One region of the Erwinia sp. 2186 genome, then DNA from elsewhere that is predicted to be linked to it. Evidence: predicted binding sites of a transcription regulator. Region 1 holds the regulator's gene; each other region holds the start of a gene.
What was found. Region 1 encodes PhoB, which activates phosphate uptake and scavenging genes when phosphate is short. Its sites were predicted from a motif close to CTGTCATAAAACTGNCNNAT; they were not measured.
Positions count from the first base shown of each region.

Region 1 (7,184 bases):
GGCTGAGTAAGTTAGCCTGACCCTCAGTTTCTGACTGGTCCTGAGCGGCCAGCCATTGCTGCGTTTCTTCCCGGTCTGCCAGCGTCAGGGTTAACGCCAGGCCATCGACTGCGGTCTGCCACTGGCTTTGTAACTGTGCGGCTTCACGATCGTTCTCTTCCCGCAGCTGCTGCTCTTTCTCCGCCTGCTGCTGCAGGTTTTTCAACTGTTCCCGCGTCGCCGTGCCCTGATCTTTCAGGCTATCGACCTCGGCTTTCAGTTTGACCAGCCGCTGCTGATTTTCTGACGGCTCAAGGGCCTGATAGTCGGCAATTGCAGGATGCTCGCACGCGCCACACAGCGGACAAGGCTGACCGGCTTCCAGTAAGGCACGCTGCTGCTCCAGCCCGGCAATGCGCCTCTCAAGCTCGCAGCGCTTCTCCAGATCCTGCCAGTGCTGATGCTTCTCTTTCCAGTTGGCGCGCAGCACCTCGAGTTGCTGTTCGGTCAGCTTCAGCTGTTTCTGACCCTCTGCCTGGCTGGTTTGCTGTCGCTGCATGCGGGTCTGCAACTGCTGCCACTGCGGGATCAGCAGCGCCAGGGTTTGTCGGAGTGGACGTTGCTGGCTGAGCTGGGCCAGCGAGGCCTGCAGCCGATCTTCCGGATGCTGCAGCTGACGCTGGTGATGCAATTTTTCAGCTTCATCACAGCGGGTTTTGGCCTGTTCCAGCTGCTGTTGCTGAGGCTGTATCTGCCGATCGAGCGCGGTGTAATGCTGTTCCTGCTGAACCACCTGAGCGGCCTGTTGTGCACTGCGTGCCTGCAGTGCAGTCAGCGCCAGTTCGCTCTGATGCTGCTGCTCAAAGCGCACGCGCCACAGGGGAAGGGAGGCACCCCAGCCGGAAAAGTGCGGATGTGCCTGCTGCCATTGGCGGGTTTGCTGCTGCTGAAGTTGCTTCTCAGCCTGGGATTTCTGGTTCTGTTGCAGGGCATCCTGCCGACGAGTAAGAGATTGTTGGTACTCACTGACCTCTTTTTCGAGCAGCTGGTTTTGCTGGTCCAGCGTGGCGATGCGGTTATCCAGCGGCAGCACCCTGTCGGTAATCACCGTTTCCTGCTGCTGGCGATGCGCTTCATGCTGTTGCCGTGCCTCATCGGCCGCTTTCAGCTGCTGAGTTAAGCCGGTCATCTGCTGCTGAGCCCGATCCTTTTGCTGGGACAGGCTCTGAAGCTGGACGCTGAGCTGATGCGCATCCTGCTGATACTGTTCGCGTTGTTGCCAGAGCGGGCGCAGTTTTTCTGCCGGTTCGGCCTGAACCAGACGGGCCAGCTCGCTGCTGTCCTGTTGCCAGGCGCTTTCGGCCTGCTGATGATCGTCTTCGGCCGCTTTCAGCGCCTGCAAGGCCGCGTGATATTGCTGCTGCCATTGCCATAAAAGGCTGTGCTGCTGATGTTGCGAAGTGAGTACCTGCTCATCCGACACCAGCTGCGCTAACTGGGTTGTTAGCAGCTGCAGTTGCTCTTCGTCGAGCAGCGCCATGCCGCTGGCCTGCGCACGCAGCGTATCCAGCGCCACTTTGGCGTTTTTATGCCGTTCAAAGACGTTGGCGGACAGGCGACCGTATATTTCGGTGCCGGTCAGCTCTTCCAGCAGCTCTGCCCGGCTGTTGGCATCGGCATTCAGAAAGGCGGCAAACTGCCCTTGCGACAGCATCATCGATTTGGTGAAACGCTCGAAATCCAGCCCGGTCAGCGCGGTCAGCATATCCAGCTTGTCTTTCACCTTATCGGCGACGATTTTGTTGTCATCACAGCGGGCCAGCTCGACGCGCGGGGCCTGCAGATTCCCATCCACCGCGCCGCGTGCGCGGTTCTGGCTCCAGAATGCCCGCCAGGCCACGCCTTTCACTTCAAATTCAACCTCGGCCAGACATTCTGAGGTGTCGCGGGTCATCAAATCGTTCTGCGTCTGCGAGAGTTTCCCCAGCCGCGACGTCTCGTGGTACAGCGCCAGGCAGATGGCATCCAGCAGGGTGGTTTTTCCCGCGCCGGTCGGGCCGGTAATGGCAAACAAACCGTTGCTGGCAAAGGGCTCGGCGGTAAAATCTATCTTCCATTCGCCTTTCAGCGAGTTGAGGTTTTTAAACCGCAGCGTCAGGATTTTCACGGTTGCACCTCATCATCAATTTCTGCCAGCGTCAGGGTGAACAGCGCCGTCGCCCGCGCCAGCCGTTCAGGCTGTTCATTTTCTTCCAGCGCCAGACGGCGGCTAAACACCTCCTGCGCGCTGAGTTCGCTGAGGGTTTCATTGTTTTGCCGGTCGATAACCTGTTCCCGTTGCTCGCGGCTGCGGCGCAACAGCACCACCTCCACCGGCATTTCCTGGGTCAGTTCCTGAATACGCCGCTGAAGGTCGTTCAGCCACGCCTGGGTGGAAATCTCGATATCCAGCCACACCGGCTTGCCATCTTCACGCGGCGCAATCGCGGCCAGCTGCTGCTCAATCTCCTCCAGCGAGCCTTTGATCATCTGCATCGGCTGAAACAGCGGGACGGAGAGCGTTTCAACCTGGCTCAGCTTGCCGTCGGCAAAGTCGACCAGAAACACGCTTTTGTCTTTGCCCAACTCGTCAAAACTGAGCGGAATCGGGGAGCCGCTGTAGCGAATATGCTCCGTGTTGGCGATGCGCTGCGCGCGGTGGATATGACCGAGCGCGATGTAATCCGCCGGGGGAAATGCCTGGGCCGGAAAAGCATCCAGCGTGCCGATATAGATATCGCGTACCGCATCACTTTTGGTCACGCCGACGGTGGTCAGATGGCCGGTAGCAATAATCGGCAACGGTAAATCCAGCCTTTGCCGCTCGGCCTGCGCCGCCTGCCAGCAGCGATCGTAATGCTGGGTGATGGCCTCCAGCAGGCTCTGCTGCTTTTCATGGCCAGACTGACCGGCCTGGCTGACGGTGATGTCACGCGGGCGAAGGAAGGGAATGGCGCACAGGACCGCGCCAGGTTCGCCATTGCGCTTATTCAGGATCACCACCTGCTGGGCGATATCGTCACTGGCCGCGGCGATCACCCGGGTGTTGAGACAGGCCAGCAGCTCACGCGATTCATTCAGCGTGGCGACGGAATCATGATTGCCACCCAGCACCACCAGCTGACAGCCGGTTTGCTGGAGGTTGACCACGAAACGGTTATACAGCTCGCGCGCATAGCTGGGCGGCGAACCGGTGTCGAAAATATCCCCCGCGATGATAATGGCATCCACCTGATGTTCCACCGCCTGAGCCAGCAGCCAGTCTGTAAAAGCCTGATGTTCCGGGGCGCGGCTTTTGGTGTAAAAAAATTGGCCCAGATGCCAGTCTGACGTGTGGATAATTCGCATGAGATCCCTTTAAGGCGCAAGGCAGAGTCGACGATTATAAACAGCAACGCGTAAAACCCCAGTCTGAATGACTGTAACCTTCACAAAAGTGTTATAAAACGGCGGCCCGGGCCGTGCTTTTTTCATAAAACTGTCATAAAACTGACGCATAATGACGCCGCAAATCCAGTGACATTCCGTCACAGTAGCAGGAGCAATAATGGCTAAGCGTATTCTGGTAGTCGAAGATGAAGCCCCAATCCGTGAGATGTTGTGTTTCGTGCTGGAGCAAAATGACTATCAACCGATAGAAGCGGAAGATTATGACAGTGCGGTCAATTTGCTTATCGAACCCTGGCCTGATTTGATCCTGTTGGACTGGATGCTCCCGGGTGGTTCAGGCATTCAGTTTATCAAGCATTTAAAGCGTGAAGCGATGACCCGCGACATTCCGGTGATGATGCTGACGGCGCGCGGTGAAGAAGAAGATCGCGTTCGCGGTCTGGAAGTGGGGGCTGACGACTATATTACCAAGCCGTTTTCGCCGAAAGAGTTGGTGGCGCGGATTAAAGCGGTAATGCGCAGGATCTCGCCAATGGCGGTGGAAGAAGTGATTGAGATGCAGGGACTGAGCCTGGATCCTTCGTCTCATCGCGTGATGTCAGACACCCAGCCGCTGGAAATGGGGCCGACGGAATACAAGCTGCTGCATTTCTTTATGACCCATCCTGAGCGGGTTTACAGCCGTGAGCAGTTGCTTAATCATGTCTGGGGCACTAACGTGTACGTCGAAGATCGTACCGTTGACGTTCATATTCGCCGCTTACGTAAAGCGCTGGAACTGACCGGGCACGATCGCATGGTGCAGACGGTTCGCGGAACAGGTTACCGTTTCTCTGCACGTTACTGATCGTTCGCACTGGAGTCTTCACCGTGTTGGAACGCCTCTCCTGGAAGAGATTGTTGCTGGAAGTGGTGCTCGCCTGCCTTCCGGCCCTGATTTTGGGGCTGCTGGTGGGCTACCTGCCCTGGCTGCTACTGGTATCGGTGTTAGCCGTTTTGGGCTGGCATTTCGCTAATTTACTTCGTTTATCCCACTGGCTGTGGATTGACCGCAGCATGACGCCACCGGCGGGGCGCGGCAGCTGGGAACCTCTCTTTTATGGCCTTTACCAGATGCAGGCGAGAAATCGCCGGCGTCGGCGTGAGCTGGGCCATCTGATCAAACGCTTTCGCAGTGGCGCCGAATCCTTACCTGATGCGGTGGTATTGACCACCGAAGAGGGCACCATTTTCTGGTGTAACGGCCTGGCGCAACAGATGCTGGGACTGCGCTGGCCGGAAGACAATGGTCAGAACATCCTTAACCTGCTGCGCTATCCCGAGTTTACCCGCTATGTGCGGCAGCGCGATTTTACCCGACCGTTGACGCTGGTGCTGAACAGCAATCGTCAGCTGGAATTCCGCGTGATGCCCTACTCGGAAGGGCAATGGCTGCTGGTGGCCCGTGATGTCACGCAGATGCATCAGCTTGAGGGTGCCCGCCGCAACTTCTTTGCTAACGTCAGCCATGAGCTGCGCACGCCGTTAACGGTGCTGCAGGGCTATCTGGAGATGATGAACGATTCGGTGATGGAAGGCCCGCTGCGTGACAAGGCCCTGCACACCATGCAGGAGCAGACCCGCCGCATGGACGGCCTGGTGAAACAGTTGCTGACCCTGTCGCGGATTGAAGCCGCACCGGCGCTGGATCTGCAGGAAAAAGTCGACGTGCCGATGATGCTGCGTCTGCTGCAGCGTGAAGCGGAAACCCTGAGCCAGGGCCGGCACGAGATTCACTTCACGATGGACGCAGATTTGCGAGTGTATGGCAATGATGAACAGCTGCGTAGCGCCATCTCAAACCTGGTGTACAACTCGGTTAACCACACGCCGGCCGGCACGCGCATCGATATCAGCTGGCTGAGAATCCCACAGGGCGCGCAATTTAAGGTGAAGGATAACGGTCCGGGCATTGCACAAGAGCATATTCCCCGACTGACCGAACGCTTTTACCGCGTCGATAAGGCCCGTTCGCGGCAAACCGGCGGCAGCGGGCTTGGCCTGGCGATCGTCAAGCATGCGCTCAGCCACCACAACACCCGGCTGGACATTACCAGCCAGCCCGGCAAAGAGACCTGTTTCAGCTTCTCCTTACCACCAAGGTTGATTGTCAGCAGCGAGTTGGCACAGAATGCGGTTCGATGATCGTAGCGGAACCCTGTGATGAAAAAGCTGTTTCTGATGCTGCTGGCCTGTTTCAGCCTGACCACCCAGGCACAAGAGGGGATGCTGGCCGGTAACCTGACCAGCGTTGGCTCGGATACCCTTGGCAGCTTAATGACGCTGTGGGGCGATAGCTTTAACCGACAGTTTCCGGGCGTGAATGTGCAGGTGCAGGCCGCCGGTTCCTCTACCGCACCCACCTCGCTGGCGGCCGGCGCGGCGCAGATTGGCGCAATGAGTCGCCCGATGCAGGCGGTTGAGCGCCAGCTGTTCGAGGACCGCTATGGCTATCCACCGCTGGCCGTGCCGGTGGCGATGGATGCGCTGGTGGTGGTGGTCAATCAGGACAACCCGATCAAGGGTCTGAATACGCAGCAGCTCGATGCGATATTTTCCGTTACCCGCCGCTGTGGCGCGCTCTCCGCGGTGCATCGCTGGGGCGATGTGCAGTTAACCCAGCCGGGCTGGGTGTCCCGTCCTTTGCAGCGTTTTGGCCGCAATTCCGCTTCCGGCACCTGGGGCTTTTTCAAACAGCAGGCGCTGTGTAATGGCGATTTCCGCAATGATGTCGGGGAATATCCCGGCTCTGCGGCGGTGGTGCAGGCCGTGGCGGGCACGCTGAATGCCATTGGCTATGCCAGCATGGGCATTCATCTTAGCGGCGTGAAGACATTACCGGTGTCCCGCGATGGCCAGAACTGGGTGGCGCCGGATGCGGCCAATATTCGCAGCGGCCGTTATCCTTACGCCCGCAAGCTGTACCTGTACGTCAATAAACCACCCGGCAAGCCGCTGGAACCTCTTACCGCCGCGTTTCTTCATCACGTGTTATCCGCTGACGGCCAGGCGCTGGTCACCCAGGCGGGATATCTGCCGTTATCGCCAGAGCAGGTCAGTCAGGCGCGTGCGCTGATTGAGGATCGTTAACACCGGCCAAGATGAATTTTTTTCATGTCTGATGAATTATCCTCGTTTGCGCCAGCGTCGCTCTCATGACACTCTTGCGTCTGGACATATAGACATCCAGAAGTCTAAGAATAACGATTCGTGATAATTTCACCGGTAAATTATGCGCGTGTGCGCAGGTCAGGAGTGACACAACATGCAAAGAGATTCAGCTCAGTATCGTGCCGAAGTGGTAGGCAGCTTCCTTCGTCCCGCCGCCATCAAACAGGCGCGCGAGCAGTTCCAGAAGGGTGAGATTGATGCCGTTGCCCTGCGTCGTATTGAAGATGAAGCCATTCGTGATGTGGTCACTCATCAGCGCGCCTGTGGACTGAAGGTGGTCACCGACGGTGAATTCCGCCGCGCGTGGTGGCACTTTGACTTCTTCGATGGCCTGGAAGGCGTTGAGCGCTATGAGTCTGAGCAGGGCATCCAGTTCAACGGCGTGCAGACCAAAGCCCACGGTATCCGTGTCACCGGCAAGATCGCCTTCGGTAACCATCCGATGCTGGAAGACTTCCGCTACCTGAAAAGTATCAGCGGCGACGCGGTGGCGAAAATGACCATTCCTAGCCCAAGCGTGATGCACTTCCGCGGTGGCCGTAAGGCGATCGACGCCAACGTTTACC
Region 1 is NZ_CM173824.1:3,726,023-3,733,206, reverse strand. Features, by position in the region: gene ACXKZG_RS17455 (SbcC/MukB-like Walker B domain-containing protein) at 1-2,146, opposite strand, end outside; gene sbcD (exonuclease subunit SbcD) at 2,143-3,366, opposite strand; gene phoB (phosphate response regulator transcription factor PhoB) at 3,566-4,255, shown strand; gene phoR (phosphate regulon sensor histidine kinase PhoR) at 4,279-5,592, shown strand; gene ACXKZG_RS17435 (PstS family phosphate ABC transporter substrate-binding protein) at 5,611-6,537, shown strand; gene ACXKZG_RS17430 (cobalamin-independent methionine synthase II family protein) at 6,713-7,184, shown strand, end outside.

Region 2 (7,184 bases), 1.5 Mb from region 1:
CGTCAAATTCGATCATCTTGTGGCCCAGTTTCGCGCCCACATCAATGCCGGCGAGGGTGTTTTCCGGGGCGAGTTTACCGCCGCCGCGATGGGCCACAATCGGGGGGTAAGGCCAGGCTTTGTTCATCATTCGAGCCGTTGTCCAGTAGAGGGTTCAAAGAAGTGTAGCGAGTCTGTCGGCAGATGCAGCCACAATGTGCTGCCAATCGCCGGACGCTCGATATGCGGCAGGCGTACCACCAGCGACTGCCCGCCCCACTTGCCGTGCGCCAGATTATCCGCGCCCAGCATTTCCAGCGTTTCCACCACCAGCGGTAAGCCGTCCTGCGGTGACGCGAGTTTAATATGCTCCGGGCGAATACCCAGCGTCAACGGACGGCCCGCCCAACGCGCTTTCGCTTGCGACAACGGGATCGTAAAGCGATCGGACAACGTCAGCCGGCTGCCATCATCATTTAGCTGGCCATCCATCAGGTTCATCGACGGCGCGCCAATAAAGCTGGCGACAAAGCGCGTCGCCGGACGCTCATACACCTCCACCGGCGTACCCAACTGCTCCAGCACCCCTTTGTTCATCACCATCACCCGCTGCGCCAGCGTCATCGCTTCCACCTGATCGTGGGTAACATACAAGCTGGTGGTGTTCAGGCGGCGGTGCAGCAGCTGCAGCTCAAGGCGCATCTGCACGCGCAGGCGGGCATCGAGGTTGGATAAGGGTTCATCGAACAGGAATACCGCCGGTTCACGCACAATCGCTCTGCCCATCGCCACGCGCTGCCGCTGGCCGCCAGAAAGCTCACGCGGGCGGCGATGCAGCAAGGCTTCCAGCTCCAGGCTTTTGGCGGCTTCCAGCACTTTCTGCCGCACATGCTCTTTGCCCATGCCGCGAATCTTCAGGCCATACGCCATGTTCTGCTCAACGCTCATATGCGGATAGAGCGCGTAGTTCTGGAACACCATGGCGATGCCCCGATCTTTCGGTTCAAGATCGGTGACGCGCTGGGTATCGATATAGATATCGCCGCTGGTGACCTCTTCCAGCCCGGCGACCATGCGCAGCAGCGTGGATTTTCCGCAGCCGGAGGGACCCACCATCACCATAAATTCACCGTCGCGGATTTCCACGTCGAGCGGCTGAATGATCTGATTTTTGCCGTCATAGGATTTGGTAACAGCCTGAAGTTTTACGCCTGCCATAACTTATTTCTCGCTCTCAACCAGCCCGCGAACAAAGGCGCGCTGCATCACTAAAACAATCACAATCGGCGGCACCATGGTCAGCAGCATGGCGGTCATCACCAGATTCCATTGGGTCGAGCCGTCACCGTTGCCAATCATGCTGCGGATACCGGCGACGGCGGTGCCAAGGTCCGCTTCGCTGATGATCAGCAGCGGCCACATATACTGGTTCCAGCCGTAGATAAAGGTGATCACAAACAGCGCCGCGAGGTTAGTTTTCGACAGCGGCAGCACGATGTCCCAGAAGAAGCGCATCGGGCTGGCACCATCAATCCGCGCCGCTTCAATCAGCTCGTCCGGCAGGGTCATAAAGAACTGGCGGAACAGGAAGGTGGCGGTGGCGGAAGCCATCAGCGGCAGCGTCAGCCCGCTGTAGCTGTCGAGCATATTCAGGTTGGAAATCACCTCGACGGTCGGGAAGATCCTCACCTCAACCGGCAGCATCAGGGTGATAAAAATCATCCAGAAGAACAGCCCGCGCAGCGGGAAGCGGAACCACACCAGCGCGAAGGCGGAGAGGATCGACACGGTGATTTTCCCCAGCGTAATGCTCAGCGCCATGATCGCGCTGTTCATCAGCATCACGCCAAAGGGCGCGCTGTTCTGCGCCACGCCGTGCTGCCAGATGTTGGCAATGTTATCCAGCAAATGGCGGCCGGGGATCAGCGTCATCGGCACCTGGAACACTTCGCTGTTGCTCAGGGTGGCGGCAACAAAGGCCACGTACAGCGGGAACAGCACGGTGAGGATCCCCAGTCCCAACATGATATGGCTGAACATCGTCAGCCCTGGTCGGTTCTCTATCATTGGTAGCGCACCCTTTTCTCGACGTAGCGGAACTGGATCACCGTCAGAATAATCACCAGCACCATCAGCACCACCGACTGGGCGGAAGAGGAAGAGAGGTCGAGTCCGGCAAAACCTTCGCGGTAAATTTTATAAATCAGCGTGGTGGTCGACTGCACCGGGCCACCGCCGGTGGCGGCGTCAATCACCGGGAAGGTGTCGAAGAAGGCATACACCACATTCACCACCACTAAAAAGAAGCCGACCGGGGTGATCAGCGGCAGAGATAACTGGAAAAAGCGCCGGACCGGACCCGCGCCATCAATGGCGGCGGCTTCCGTCAGCGATTTTGGAATGGACTGCAGCGCGGCAAAGAAGAACAGGAAGTTGTAACTCATCTGCTGCCAGATCGAGGCCAGCACCACCAGAAACATCGCCTGACCGCTGTTTTGCGCATGGTTCCAGTCATAGCCGAGGTAACGCAGGAAATGGGTAATCAGCCCCAGACCCGGACTGAACAGGAACATCCACAACACTGCGGCGACGGCGGGCGCCACGGCGTAAGGCAGTAAAAACAGCGTCTGATAGAAGCGCTTCAGGCGCAGGACATGGTCGACCAGCGCGGCAAAAAACAGCGAGACCACCAGCCCGATGACCGTGACCAGCCCGCTGAAAATCAGCGTGGTCAGAAAAGAGTCGAGGTAATACTCGTCGCCGATCAGGCGCCTGAAGTTTTCCATGCCGACAAAGGTGCTGGAAAGGCCGAACGGATCGACGCTTTGCACCGAATACCACAGGGCTTCACCGGCGGGCCAGAGGAAGAAGATCACGGTGATCAGCAGCTGAGGCAGCACCAGTAGATAGGGCAGCCAGCGCGAGCGAAAAACGGGACGGGAAGAAGACATAGCGTCGTCCAATATGAGGAGTAAGGGGCCGCGTTCACTACCCTCAACGCGGCCCTGAAAACGGGTTCAGGGGCGCATCCAGCCGGGAATTGGACTGAATGCCGCCCCTGTGGGCGAAGCGTTATTGCTTAGCCGTCTGCTCAAAGCGGCGCAGCAGCAGATTGCCACGGGTCACCGCGTTATCCAGCGCCGCCTGCGGCGTTTTCTTACCGGTCCAGACGCCTTCCAGCTCTTCGTCGACAACGGTACGGATCTGCGGCATGTTGCCCAGACGCATCCCTTTGGTGAACGCTAACGGTGGCTTGTTCAGCATCTGACGCGTGGCGATGTCCGCGCCGGGATTTTTATCGTAAAACCCTTGTTTGCGGGTCAGCTCATAGGCAGCGGTGGTGATCGGCAGGTAGCCGGTTTTCTGGTGCCATTCAGCGGCGATATCCGGCTGTGCCAGGAAGGCCATAAACTCGGCCACGCCTTTGTAGGTGCTGGCGTCTTTGCCTTTCATCACCCACAGGCTCGCGCCGCCGATGATGGCGTTCTGCGGGGCGTCAGAGACGGTGGCGTCGTACGGCATCATGCCGACGCCGTAGTTAAATTTGGCGTAATGACGGATATCCGCCAGCGAGCCTGAAGACGCGGTGGTGATGCCACAATCGCCGTTGTAGAACTTGGCGGTGGATTCATCTTTACGGCCGAAGTAGGTAAAATCGCCCTTCTTGTTCATATCTTCCAGCATCTGGATATGACGAACCTGCGTCGGCTTGTTGAATTCCAGCACGGTATCGGTGCCGTCAAAACCGTTGTTTTGGGTGGCGACCGGCAGTGCATGCCAGGCGCTGAAGTTCTCAATCTGGATCCATCCCTGCCAGCCACTGGCGTAGCCACAGGTCATGCCCGCTTTACGCAGCGCAGCGGCGTCCTTTTCCAGATCCTGCCAGGTTTTCGGCGGCTGATCCGGGTTCAGACCGGCTTTTTTGAAGGCGTCTTTGTTGTAATACAGCACCGGCGTCGAGCTGTTAAACGGCTGAGAAATCAGGTGGCCGCTGGCGTCGCTGTAGTAGCCCGCCACGGTCGGCACGAACTGCTTCTCATCGAAGGCCACGCCGGCGTTTTTGAACACATCGTAGACCGGTACGATCGCTTTAGAGGCCATCATGGTGGCGGTACCCACTTCGTAAACCTGCAAAATAGCCGGCGCTTTGCCTGAACGCACGGCGGCAATCCCGGCCGCCAGGCTCTGTTCGTAGTTGCCTTTGTAGGTCGGCACGATTTTGTAATCTGGGTGAGATTCATTAAAGCGTTGTGCCAGAGAATTTACTTCCACACCCAGTTCGCCTTCCATCGAGTGCCAGAAAGGGATCTCGGTGGCAGCCAGTGCGTGACCGCTGAAGGTCAGTCCCAGTACCATGCAAAGTGCGGTTTTACGAAATGAGAACGATGTCATATCGGTATCCTGTGCCCGGAGTCAATCGCGCGATATCGCGCATTCTTATTGTTCGGGAAGTAACATGACACGGGAAAATGACGGAAAGATAACGGGTTTATGACGGAAAGGTGACAGGCAGGTGACGCACGAGGCGAGTGAATTACCGCCTTTTTTGCGCTGACGGGCACAAAAAAGGGCGGGGAAAATCCCGCCCTGTCACCCCGACTTCGCCCGCAGGCGGCGGGCCTGGCGGCCTTGAAACCGCCGGGTTTACAACACATTAGCCGCCGAGATAGGCACTGCGCACCGCTTCGTTCGCCAGCAAGGCGTCGCCGGTATCCTCCAGCACCACATGGCCGTTTTCTAACACATAACCGCGATCGGCCAGCTTCAGCGCCTGGTTAGCGTTCTGCTCCACCAGGAAGATGGTCATCCCTTCCTGACGCAGCTGCTCGATGGTGTCGAATATCTGCTGGATAATGATCGGCGCCAGGCCTAACGAGGGCTCATCCAGCAGCAGCAGGCGCGGCTGGCTCATCAACGCCCGGCCAATCGCCAGCATCTGTTGCTCACCGCCGGACATGGTGCCGGCACGCTGAACGCGGCGCTCGTACAGGCGTGGGAACAGCTCATATACGCGCTTGATGCGGGTCTGATACTGCTGACGCTCGGCGAAAAAGCCGCCCATCGCCAGGTTCTCTTCCACCGTCATCCGTGAAAACACGCGGCGCCCTTCCGGCACAATGGCAATGGCTTCACGCATGATGCGCGCGGTTTGCCATTCGGTGATCGCTTTACCGTCGAAGGTAATCGATCCCTGCGTCGCGCGCGGCTCACCACACAAGGTGCCGAGGATGGTGGTTTTGCCCGCGCCGTTGGCCCCAATCAGGGTAACAATCTCGCCCTGATTGATATGCAGACTGACGTTATGCAACGCCTGAATTTTGCCATAATGGGCGCTGACGTTCTCGAGAGAGAGCATTGGATTCATATCAGGCTTCTCCCAGATAGGCACGGATCACGTCCGGATTGTTGCGGATCTGTTCCGGCGTGCCGTTTGCCAGCGGCGTGCCCTGGTTCACTACATAAATGCGGTCAGAAATGCCCATAACCAGTTTCATATCATGTTCAATCAACAGTACCGAGACGTTGTGCTGACTGCGCAGTTCGGCAATCAGCTCATCAAGCTCGTGGGTTTCTTTCGGGTTCAGGCCGGCGGCTGGCTCATCCAGCATCAGGATTTCCGGCCGGGTGACCATACAACGGGCGATTTCCAGACGACGCTGCTGACCGTAGGCCAGGTTGCCCGCCTGACGGTTGGCCATTTCCAGCAGCCCCACGCGATCCAGCCAGGTGGCGGCACGATCCAGCGCGTCGCTTTCGGCTTTACGGAAGGCCGGCGTTTTCAGCAAACCGGCAAACACGCCGCTTTTCAGATGCTGATGCTGCGCCACCAACAGGTTCTCAATCACCGTCATTTCGCGGAACAAACGCACGTGCTGGAAAGTACGGACAATGCCCATCCGGGCAATTTTTTGCCCCGGCTGGCCCGCGATATCCTTGTCGCGCAGCATGATGCTGCCGCCCGTCGGCCGGTAGAAACCGGTCAGACAGTTAAAGACGGTGGTTTTCCCGGCGCCGTTCGGGCCGATTAATGACACGATCTCCTGCGGGCGCAGCTCCAGCTCAACGTTATTTACGGCGAGCAGGCCGCCAAAGCGCATCATCAGGCCTTTTACGGCCAACAAAGGCTGTGTCATGGCTGCTCTCCTTTTTCTACCGTCTTCAACTTCAGATGCGGACGCTTCATCGGCAGCAGACCCTGTGGCCGCCAGATCATCATCAGCACCATCAGACCGCCGAGCACCAGCATGCTGTACTCATTCAAATCACGCATCAGCTCGCGGGAAACCACCAGCAGCACCGCGGCGAGGATCACCGCAAACTGCGATCCCATGCCGCCCAGTACCACAATCGCCAGCACGAACGCCGACTCGGCAAAGGTGAACGATTCCGGGCTGACAAAGCCCTGGCGTGCGGCAAACAGGCTACCGGCAAAGCCGGCAAAGGCCGCACTGATGGTGAAGGCGGTCAGCTTGATGCGCGTTGGGCTCAGGCCCAGCGAGCGGCAGGCAATTTCGTCTTCACGCAGCGCTTCCCAGGCCCGTCCCAGCGGCATCCGCAGCAGGCGGTTAATCACAAACAGCGTGATGATCACCAGCAGCAACGCCACCATATACAGGAAGATAATGCGGTCGCTGGGATCGTACTTCAGGCCAAAGAAGTTATGGAAGGTGTCCCACCCGCCGTCGCGCACGCTGCGGTTAAACTCCAGACCAAACAGCGACGGTTTTGGGATCTGGCTGATGCCGTTCGGGCCACCGGTAATTTCGGTGTTGTTGAGCAGCAGAATACGCACGATTTCGCCGAAGCCGAGCGTCACAATCGCCAGATAGTCACCGCGCAGGCGCAATACCGGGAAGCCGAGCAGCAGGCCAAACATCGCCGCCACCAGACCGGCCAGCGGCAGACACTCCCAGAAGCTCAGGCCGTAGTAGTGATTCAGCAAGGCAAAGGTATAGGCGCCAACGGCATAGAATCCGCCGTAGCCCAGCACCAGCAGACCGGAAAGGCCGACCACCACGTTCAGGCCAAGCCCGAGCATCACGTAGATCAGCGTCAGCGTGGCGATATCCACCGTGCCGCGTGAGACGATAAATGGCCAGGCCACGGCGGCAATGATCATTACCAGCAGCACCAGCTTTTGCTTCGGCGTGGAGCCGTCAATTCCCGGCAAAACCATCGCCGGGCCGGAGATTTTTTTCAGGCTT
Region 2 is NZ_CM173824.1:343,091-350,274, reverse strand. Features, by position in the region: gene ugpQ (glycerophosphodiester phosphodiesterase) at 1-127, opposite strand, end outside; gene ACXKZG_RS01580 (sn-glycerol-3-phosphate import ATP-binding protein UgpC) at 127-1,197, opposite strand; gene ugpE (sn-glycerol-3-phosphate ABC transporter permease UgpE) at 1,201-2,046, opposite strand; gene ugpA (sn-glycerol-3-phosphate ABC transporter permease UgpA) at 2,043-2,930, opposite strand; gene ugpB (sn-glycerol-3-phosphate ABC transporter substrate-binding protein UgpB) at 3,052-4,371, opposite strand; gene livF (high-affinity branched-chain amino acid ABC transporter ATP-binding protein LivF) at 4,634-5,344, opposite strand; gene livG (high-affinity branched-chain amino acid ABC transporter ATP-binding protein LivG) at 5,346-6,113, opposite strand; gene ACXKZG_RS01550 (high-affinity branched-chain amino acid ABC transporter permease LivM) at 6,110-7,184, opposite strand, start outside.
Region 2: ugpB (sn-glycerol-3-phosphate ABC transporter substrate-binding protein UgpB) is a predicted target of PhoB. The motif match lies at 4,458-4,477, and genes of this name have one in related genera.

Region 3 (7,184 bases), 1.0 Mb from region 1:
CGCCGCCCGGTGATCCTCGCCGGTCTGGCGATTTTCTGCGTGGGTACCCTGGTGGCGCTCAATGCGGCCACCTTCGATCTGCTGGTGCTCGGCAGCGCGATTCAGGGACTGGGCACCGGCGTAGCGGGCGTGATGGCCCGAACCATGCCGCGCGATTTGTATGCCGGCAGCACATTAAGGCTGGCAAACAGCCTGCTGAATATGGGTATCCTGGTCAGCCCGCTGGTGGCACCGGTGATTGGCGCGCTGCTGACGCATCTGTTTGGCTGGCAGGCCTGTTTTGCTTTCCTGCTGCTGCTGTGTTTCTGCGTAGGTACCGCGATGCTGCGCTGGTTACCGGAGACGCGTCCCGCACCGGTTGAGAAACGCCGGTTATTTTCGCGCTATCGCCCGCTGCTGGCGGATGGCACCTTTATTCGCTACCTGATTATGCTGATGGGGGCGTTGGGCGGCATCGCGGTGTTTGAGGCCAGCTGTGGCGTGTTGATGGGCGGCGTGTTGGGCCTGAACAGCTTGACCGTCAGCCTGCTGTTTATTCTGCCAATCCCGGCGGCCTTCTTTGGTGCCTGGTTTGCCGGGCGCGATAACCGACCTTTCCCGCAGTTGATGTGGTGGTCAGTGAACAGCTGCCTGCTGGCCGGGGCGTTGATGTGGATCCCCGGCTGGTTTGGGGTGATGACCATCTGGACGCTGATCGTGCCGGCGGCGGTGTTCTTCTTTGGGGCCGGGATGCTGTTTCCGCTGGCAACAACCGGTGCCATGGAACCCTGGCCTTATATGGCCGGGACCGCGGGGGCGTTGTTAGGAGGATTGCAGAATCTGGGATCGGGTCTGGCTGCATGGCTTTCCGCCCTGTTGCCGCAGACCGGGCAGTTCAGCCTGGGTATGCTGATGTCGGCGATGGCGCTGCTGATCCTGCTGTGCTGGCTGCCGCTTTCCCGCCGTCCGGAGCCGATGGCGGTTTAATCGCGACCGCCCATAAAAAACGGCCCCGCCAGCAACACTGCTGCCGGGGCCGTTTTTAGTTGTCCACAGAATCGGACAACTCAGGCGTTACAGAATAAACGGGTGCAGATTTTCATCTTTGCGATCGAGGTAGTGAATCGACTGAATACGGCGAATGGTGCGGGATTTGCCGCGAACCAGCAGCGTTTCAGTGGTCGCGATATTGCCGTTGCGGGTGATGCCCTTCAGCAGGTCGCCGCTGGTGATGCCGGTTGCCGAGAAAATCACGTTATCGTTACGCGCCATCTCGTCCAGACGTAAAACCTTGCCGGCTTCGATGCCCATTTCCTGACAGCGTTTCAGCTCCTGCTCGCCGAGCGCGCGGTTCTCCGGCGTGTCGCCTTTGACATCATGACGCGCCAGCAGGCGGCCTTGCATATCGCCATCCATCGCCCGGATCACCGCCGCCGAGATCACGCCTTCAGGTGCGCCGCCGATGCCGTACATCACATCCACTTCACTGTCTGGCATACAGGTCAGGATCGATGCCGCAACATCGCCATCGGGAATGGCAAAAATCCGCACGCCAAGCTGCTGTAGCTGGGCAATCACGGCATCGTGACGGGGCTTCGCCAGAATGGTGACGGTCAGTTCAGACAGCGGCTTGCGCAGCGCCTCAGCGACGCGCTTCAGATTCTCTTCGAGTGGCAAAGCCAGATCGATTGCGCCTTTCGCGCCGGGCCCGACAATCAGTTTTTCCATATACATATCGGGCGCATTCAGGAAGGTGCCCTTATCGCCAACCGCCAGCACCGCCAGCGCATTAGGCTGGCCCATCGCGGTCATGCGGGTGCCTTCAATCGGATCGACGGCGATATCTACCGCATCACCCTCGCCGCTGCCGACCTTCTCGCCGATATATAACATCGGGGCTTCATCAATCTCGCCCTCGCCAATGACGATCTGGCCGTCAATGTTCACTTTGTTCAGCATGATGCGCATGGCGTGGACGGCAGCACCGTCTGCGGCGTTTTTGTCACCGCGTCCCAGCCACTTGTAGCCTGCCAGAGCAGCGGCTTCCGTTACGCGTGAAAATTCAATGGCGAGTTCTCGTTTCATGATTGGCCTCGGGAAATGTTGAGGCGGAAAGTTTATCACAGCGGGGAAGCGGGGGAGGGGGAAAAGCCCGTAGCCGGGAGGCCACGGGCAATTTTCAGACTTACGAGTCGTCCTGATCTTCCCACGCCTGGGCGCGAGAAACGGCTTTTTTCCAGCCGGCATAGAGGTAGTTACGCTGAGTGGTTTCGATGCTTGGGCGGAACTCACGCTCAATCACCGCTTTTTCACGCACTTCATCCAGATCTGACCAGAAACCGACGGCCAGGCCAGCCAGGTACGCTGAACCTAACGCGGTCACTTCCAGCACTTCAGGGCGCTCAACACGCGTACCCAGAATGTCGGACTGGAACTGCATCAGGAAGTTGTTGGCAACCGCACCACCATCCACACGCAGAGACTGCAGGCGGGTATTGGCATCGATCTGCATTGCTTCCAACACGTCACGCGTCTGATAAGCAATCGACTCCAGCGTGGCACGGATGATGTGGTTAGCATTCGCACCGCGCGTCAGGCCGAAGATCGCGCCACGGGCATACGGGTCCCAGTAAGGAGCACCCAGACCGGTAAAGGCAGGCACCATATAAACGCCGTTGCTGTCCTTCACCTTAGTCGCAAAGTACTCGGAGTCGGTTGCATCGCCGATCAGTTTCATCTCATCGCGCAGCCACTGGATAGAGGCACCGCCGATAAATACCGCGCCTTCCAGTGCGTAGTTCACTTCACCGCGTGGGCCACAGGCGATGGTGGTCAACAGGCCGTTGGTTGAGGTCACCGCTTCGGTACCGGTGTTCATTAACATAAAGCAGCCGGTGCCGTAGGTATTTTTTGCCATACCCGGCTGAACACACATCTGGCCGTACAGCGCCGCCTGCTGGTCACCGGCGATACCGGCGATTGGAATACGCGTACCGCCTTTACCACCAATGTTGGTCTGGCCGTACACTTCAGAAGACGATTTCACTTCTGGCAGCATTTCACGCGGGATATCGAGGATATCCAACATGCGCTGATCCCACTCCAGCTTGTGGATGTTAAACATCATGGTACGCGAGGCGTTGGTGTAATCGGTGATGTGCACCCGTCCCTGCGTCATTTTCCACACTAGCCAGGAGTCAACCGTACCGAACAGCAGCTCGCCACGTTTCGCACGATCGCGTGAGCCTTCCACGTGGTCGAGGATCCACTTCACCTTGGTACCGGAGAAGTAAGGATTAATCACCAGGCCGGTGGTGTGCTGGATATACTCTTCCAGCCCTTCTTTTTTCAGTTTTGCACAGTAGTCAGCGGTGCGCGGATCCTGCCAGACGATAGCGTTGTAGATCGGCTTGCCGGTCTCTTTGTCCCAGATAATGGTGGTTTCACGCTGGTTGGTGATACCGATCGCGGCAATCTCGTCTGAACGAATATCGGCATGCGCCAGCACTTCTACCAGCGTGGAGCTCTGGGAAGCCCAGATATCCATCGGGTCATGCTCAACCCAGCCGGGCTTAGGATAAATTTGCTGAAATTCGCGCTGGGAGACGGCAACGATGTTGGAGTCATGATCCAGGATCACGGCACGAGAGCTGGTCGTCCCCTGATCGAGCGCGACAATGTATTTTTTTTCTATGGTCATAATTCATTCCTGATGGTGTAAAGGGTTAGCACTTACGCTTTACGCTGCTCAGCACGCGCTATCGTCTTCTCGTCTTTCTTTACTACAGCTGCGCCAGGCAGGTTACGGGCAATCAGATAGCGATAGCCAACTGCGCCCAGGCTGGCACCCACAATCGGTCCAAAGATCGGCACGAGGAAATACGGGATATCACGGCCACCGGTAAAGGCGACGTTACCCCAACCCGCAAGCCAGGCAAAGAGTTTCGGTCCGAAATCACGCGCCGGGTTCAGTGCGAAGCCGGTCAGTGGACCCATTGAGCCACCGATTACCGCAATCAGCAGGCCAATCAGCAGCGGAGCCATCGGACCGCGAGGCAGGCCGTTACCGTCATCGGTCAGCGCCATAATCAGGCCCATCATCACCGCGGTGATCACCGCTTCAACCAGGAAGGCCTGGCCAACGCCGATGTGCGGATTTGGATAGGTGGAGAAGATCCCAGCCAAATCGAGGCTCTCGATACTGCCGCGCACCATCTGATGCGTTTGCTCGTAATCAAAGAACAGATTGTAGTAGAGACCGTAAACCAGTGCGGCGGAGCAGAAGGCACCGGCGATTTGTGCCAGAATGTACGGCACAACTTTACGGCGTTCGAAATTGGCGAACAGGCAGAGTGCAATGGTCACTGCAGGATTCAGATGCGCGCCGGAGATAGCGGCGCTGAGGTAGATGGCCATCGCAACGGCAATCCCCCAGATAATACTGATTTCCCACTGACCAAAACTTGCACCAGCCAGTTTCATGGCGGCGACACAGCCGGCACCAAAGAAGATAATGGTGGCGACACCAAGGAATTCGGCGATGCACTGCCCTTTGAGCGTGCTTGTTGCTGTCTGACTCATGATGACATTTCCTGAAGGCGAGGTTTAATGTTGTACTTCGTTTTTTTCTCACTCCCTGAGCCGCCCAAATCTTATGTAGGGCTGATGTAAATTTATCGTTAACGAGCATAAACGAGAAATAGCGAAATCAAAAGTTGTGTGCTGTGTCATAAAAATGAGCGTTTTCGCGTCTTTTTGCTTTCCTGAAACAACATTTCAATTTTCCATTTGGTGATTTTTATCCCAAATCGTTAACATTAGCCCCGCAAATACTGCGGGTAATGTTGCAGATTCCAGGTCTATGCTGAAAATTGTTACAGTCTGCACCCTGTGCGGGTTCGCTACTGGACTTGGGGCGCGGGTCTACTTACAATCGGGGAAGCGTTGTTATCCGTGGAATCCCGGCTTATCCCCTCATGATCTGCGGCTGGCAACATCAACGCCTGGCGATTTGGAGAGGTCTTTTACAATGTCATTTGAAGTGTTCGAGAAACTGGAAGCGAAAGTACAACAGGCGATTGATACCATCACCCTGTTACAGATGGAAATTGAAGAGCTGAAAGAGCAGAACAACAACCTGAATCAGCAGGTTCAGCAGGCTGCAGGGAATAGCGAATCAGTGGTGCGTGAGAACCAGCACCTGAAAGAAGAGCAGCTTGTCTGGCAGGAGCGTTTGCGCGCCCTGTTGGGAAAAATGGAAGAAGTCTGATTTAACGGTCAGCAGAGAAACGGGTGCCAGTGGCACCCGTTTTTTTTATTCGATATCGAGCGGATCTTCGGAAAGGATAATGCCAGTGTTGTCGGCGTAGAGATGATCGCCGGAGAAGAAAGTGACGCCACCGAAGTTGACGCGAATATCGCTCTCGCCAATGCCTTCACCCGCAGCACCGACCGGAATGGCAGCAATCGCCTGAATGCCAATATCCAGCTCTTCCAGATCGTCAACCTGACGTACGGAACCGTACACCACAATGCCTTCCCATTCGTTCTGCAGTGCCAGCCTGGCCAGCGCCGCATCAATCAGCGCACGACGCACTGAACCGCCGCCATCAACCAGCAGCACACGACCTCGCCCGTTTTCCTCCAGCAGATCGTACAACAGCCCGTTGTCCTCGAAACATTTTACCGTGATGATTTGCCCGCCAAACGACGTACGGCCACCGAAGTTTGAAAAGAGCGGTTCAACGACGTTCACATCTTCGTGATAGATGTCGCAGAGTTCAGAAGTATCATATTTCATAAGGGTTTCGTCTGTTTGCCACAGGAACTCTAAGTATATCGCTTTCTCGCCGCTGTTGGCAAAATCATCAATTGTTAAAAGTTGCGATGAGTCAAACACATCGCAGTTAATTGAGGACCAGCCCGAGCGAGAAAAGCAGGTTGAGTAACAGGGCGGATTTCACGGTTTTCGCCAGCATAGGACGCATGGCAACGGCGGAAGGCTGCTGCGTAATGTAGCGGGCCTGTCTGAACAGCAACGGTGCGGAGAGCAGGAATAACCAGCCGGCGAGATTCAGCGAAGTGAGCAGGGCAAAAACCGCGCAGCACAGCACGGCCGCGGTGAGGATTAGCTGATGATAGCGCCTGGCGCCACTCGCCCCTAAGCGCACCGCCAGGGTAAACTTGCCATGCTGCTGGTCGCTTTCAATATCGCGCATGTTATTGACGTTAAGCACCGCGACCGCCATCAGCCCACAGGCTGTGGCAGGTAACAGCAGTAGCAGGGAGAGTTGATGGGCCTGAAGATAGTAGCTGCCCATTACCCCAAGCCAGCCGAAGAAAATTAATACCGACGCATCGCCCAATCCTAAATAGCCATAGGGTTTCTTGCCGACGGTGTAAGCGATGGCGGCGACGATCGCCACCGCGCCCAGCGCAATAAAGCCCAAAAAATCGTTTACCGACTGGCAGGCGCGGATCACCAGCGCGACGCCGGATATCATCGTCAAGGCCACGGTGAGGATCAGGGCACTGCGCATCTGCTTCTGACTAATCGCCCCTTTTTGCATGCCCCGCAGTGGCCCGATGCGGGCCGGCGTGTCGCTGCCTTTCAGGGCATCACCATAGTCATTTGCCAGGTTGGACAGAATTTGCAGCAGGGCGGTGGTGAGCAGTGCCAGCGCGGCGGTGCCCGCATTAAAATGTCCCTGCCACCAGGCCAGCGCGGAACCGGTCATCACCGAGGCACAGGCCAGCGGCAGCGTGCGCAAACGCAGGCTTTCCAGCCAGGCGCGGGAAGAAGATATTGCGGTCATCGGGTGCAGATTATCCGTCATAGCGGCAGGTCCTGGCTGAGGGAAGACGTCGCGCTATGGTAGCGTCTGCGACGGGCCAGAGAGTTATTCCACGTCAAGGATGCAACTGCCGGGAAGGGATTTCAGGCAATAAAAAAGGAGGCCGAAGCCTCCTGATGTGTCGATTTTCGCCGCGCGGTTACAGAATAAAGCGGCTCAAATCTTCGTCTGCGACCAGCTCGTCCAGATGCTTTCCAACATACTCGGCATCAATGGTAAACGACTGACCGTTGAGGTCGCTGGCGTCATAGGAGATATCTTCCATCAGACGCTCCAGCACCGTATGCAGACGGCGCGCACCGATGTTCTCGGCGGTTTCATTCACCTGCCACGCGGCGGCGGCAATCTTGC
Region 3 is NZ_CM173824.1:4,749,770-4,756,953, reverse strand. Features, by position in the region: gene emrD (multidrug efflux MFS transporter EmrD) at 1-966, shown strand, start outside; gene glpX (class II fructose-bisphosphatase) at 1,054-2,064, opposite strand; gene glpK (glycerol kinase GlpK) at 2,165-3,679, opposite strand; gene ACXKZG_RS22115 (MIP/aquaporin family protein) at 3,712-4,560, opposite strand; gene zapB (cell division protein ZapB) at 5,009-5,248, shown strand; gene rraA (ribonuclease E activity regulator RraA) at 5,294-5,779, opposite strand; gene ACXKZG_RS22100 (1,4-dihydroxy-2-naphthoate polyprenyltransferase) at 5,886-6,815, opposite strand; gene hslU (ATP-dependent protease ATPase subunit HslU) at 6,973-7,184, opposite strand, start outside.
Region 3: ACXKZG_RS22115 (MIP/aquaporin family protein) is a predicted target of PhoB. The motif match lies at 4,704-4,723, and genes of this name have one in related genera.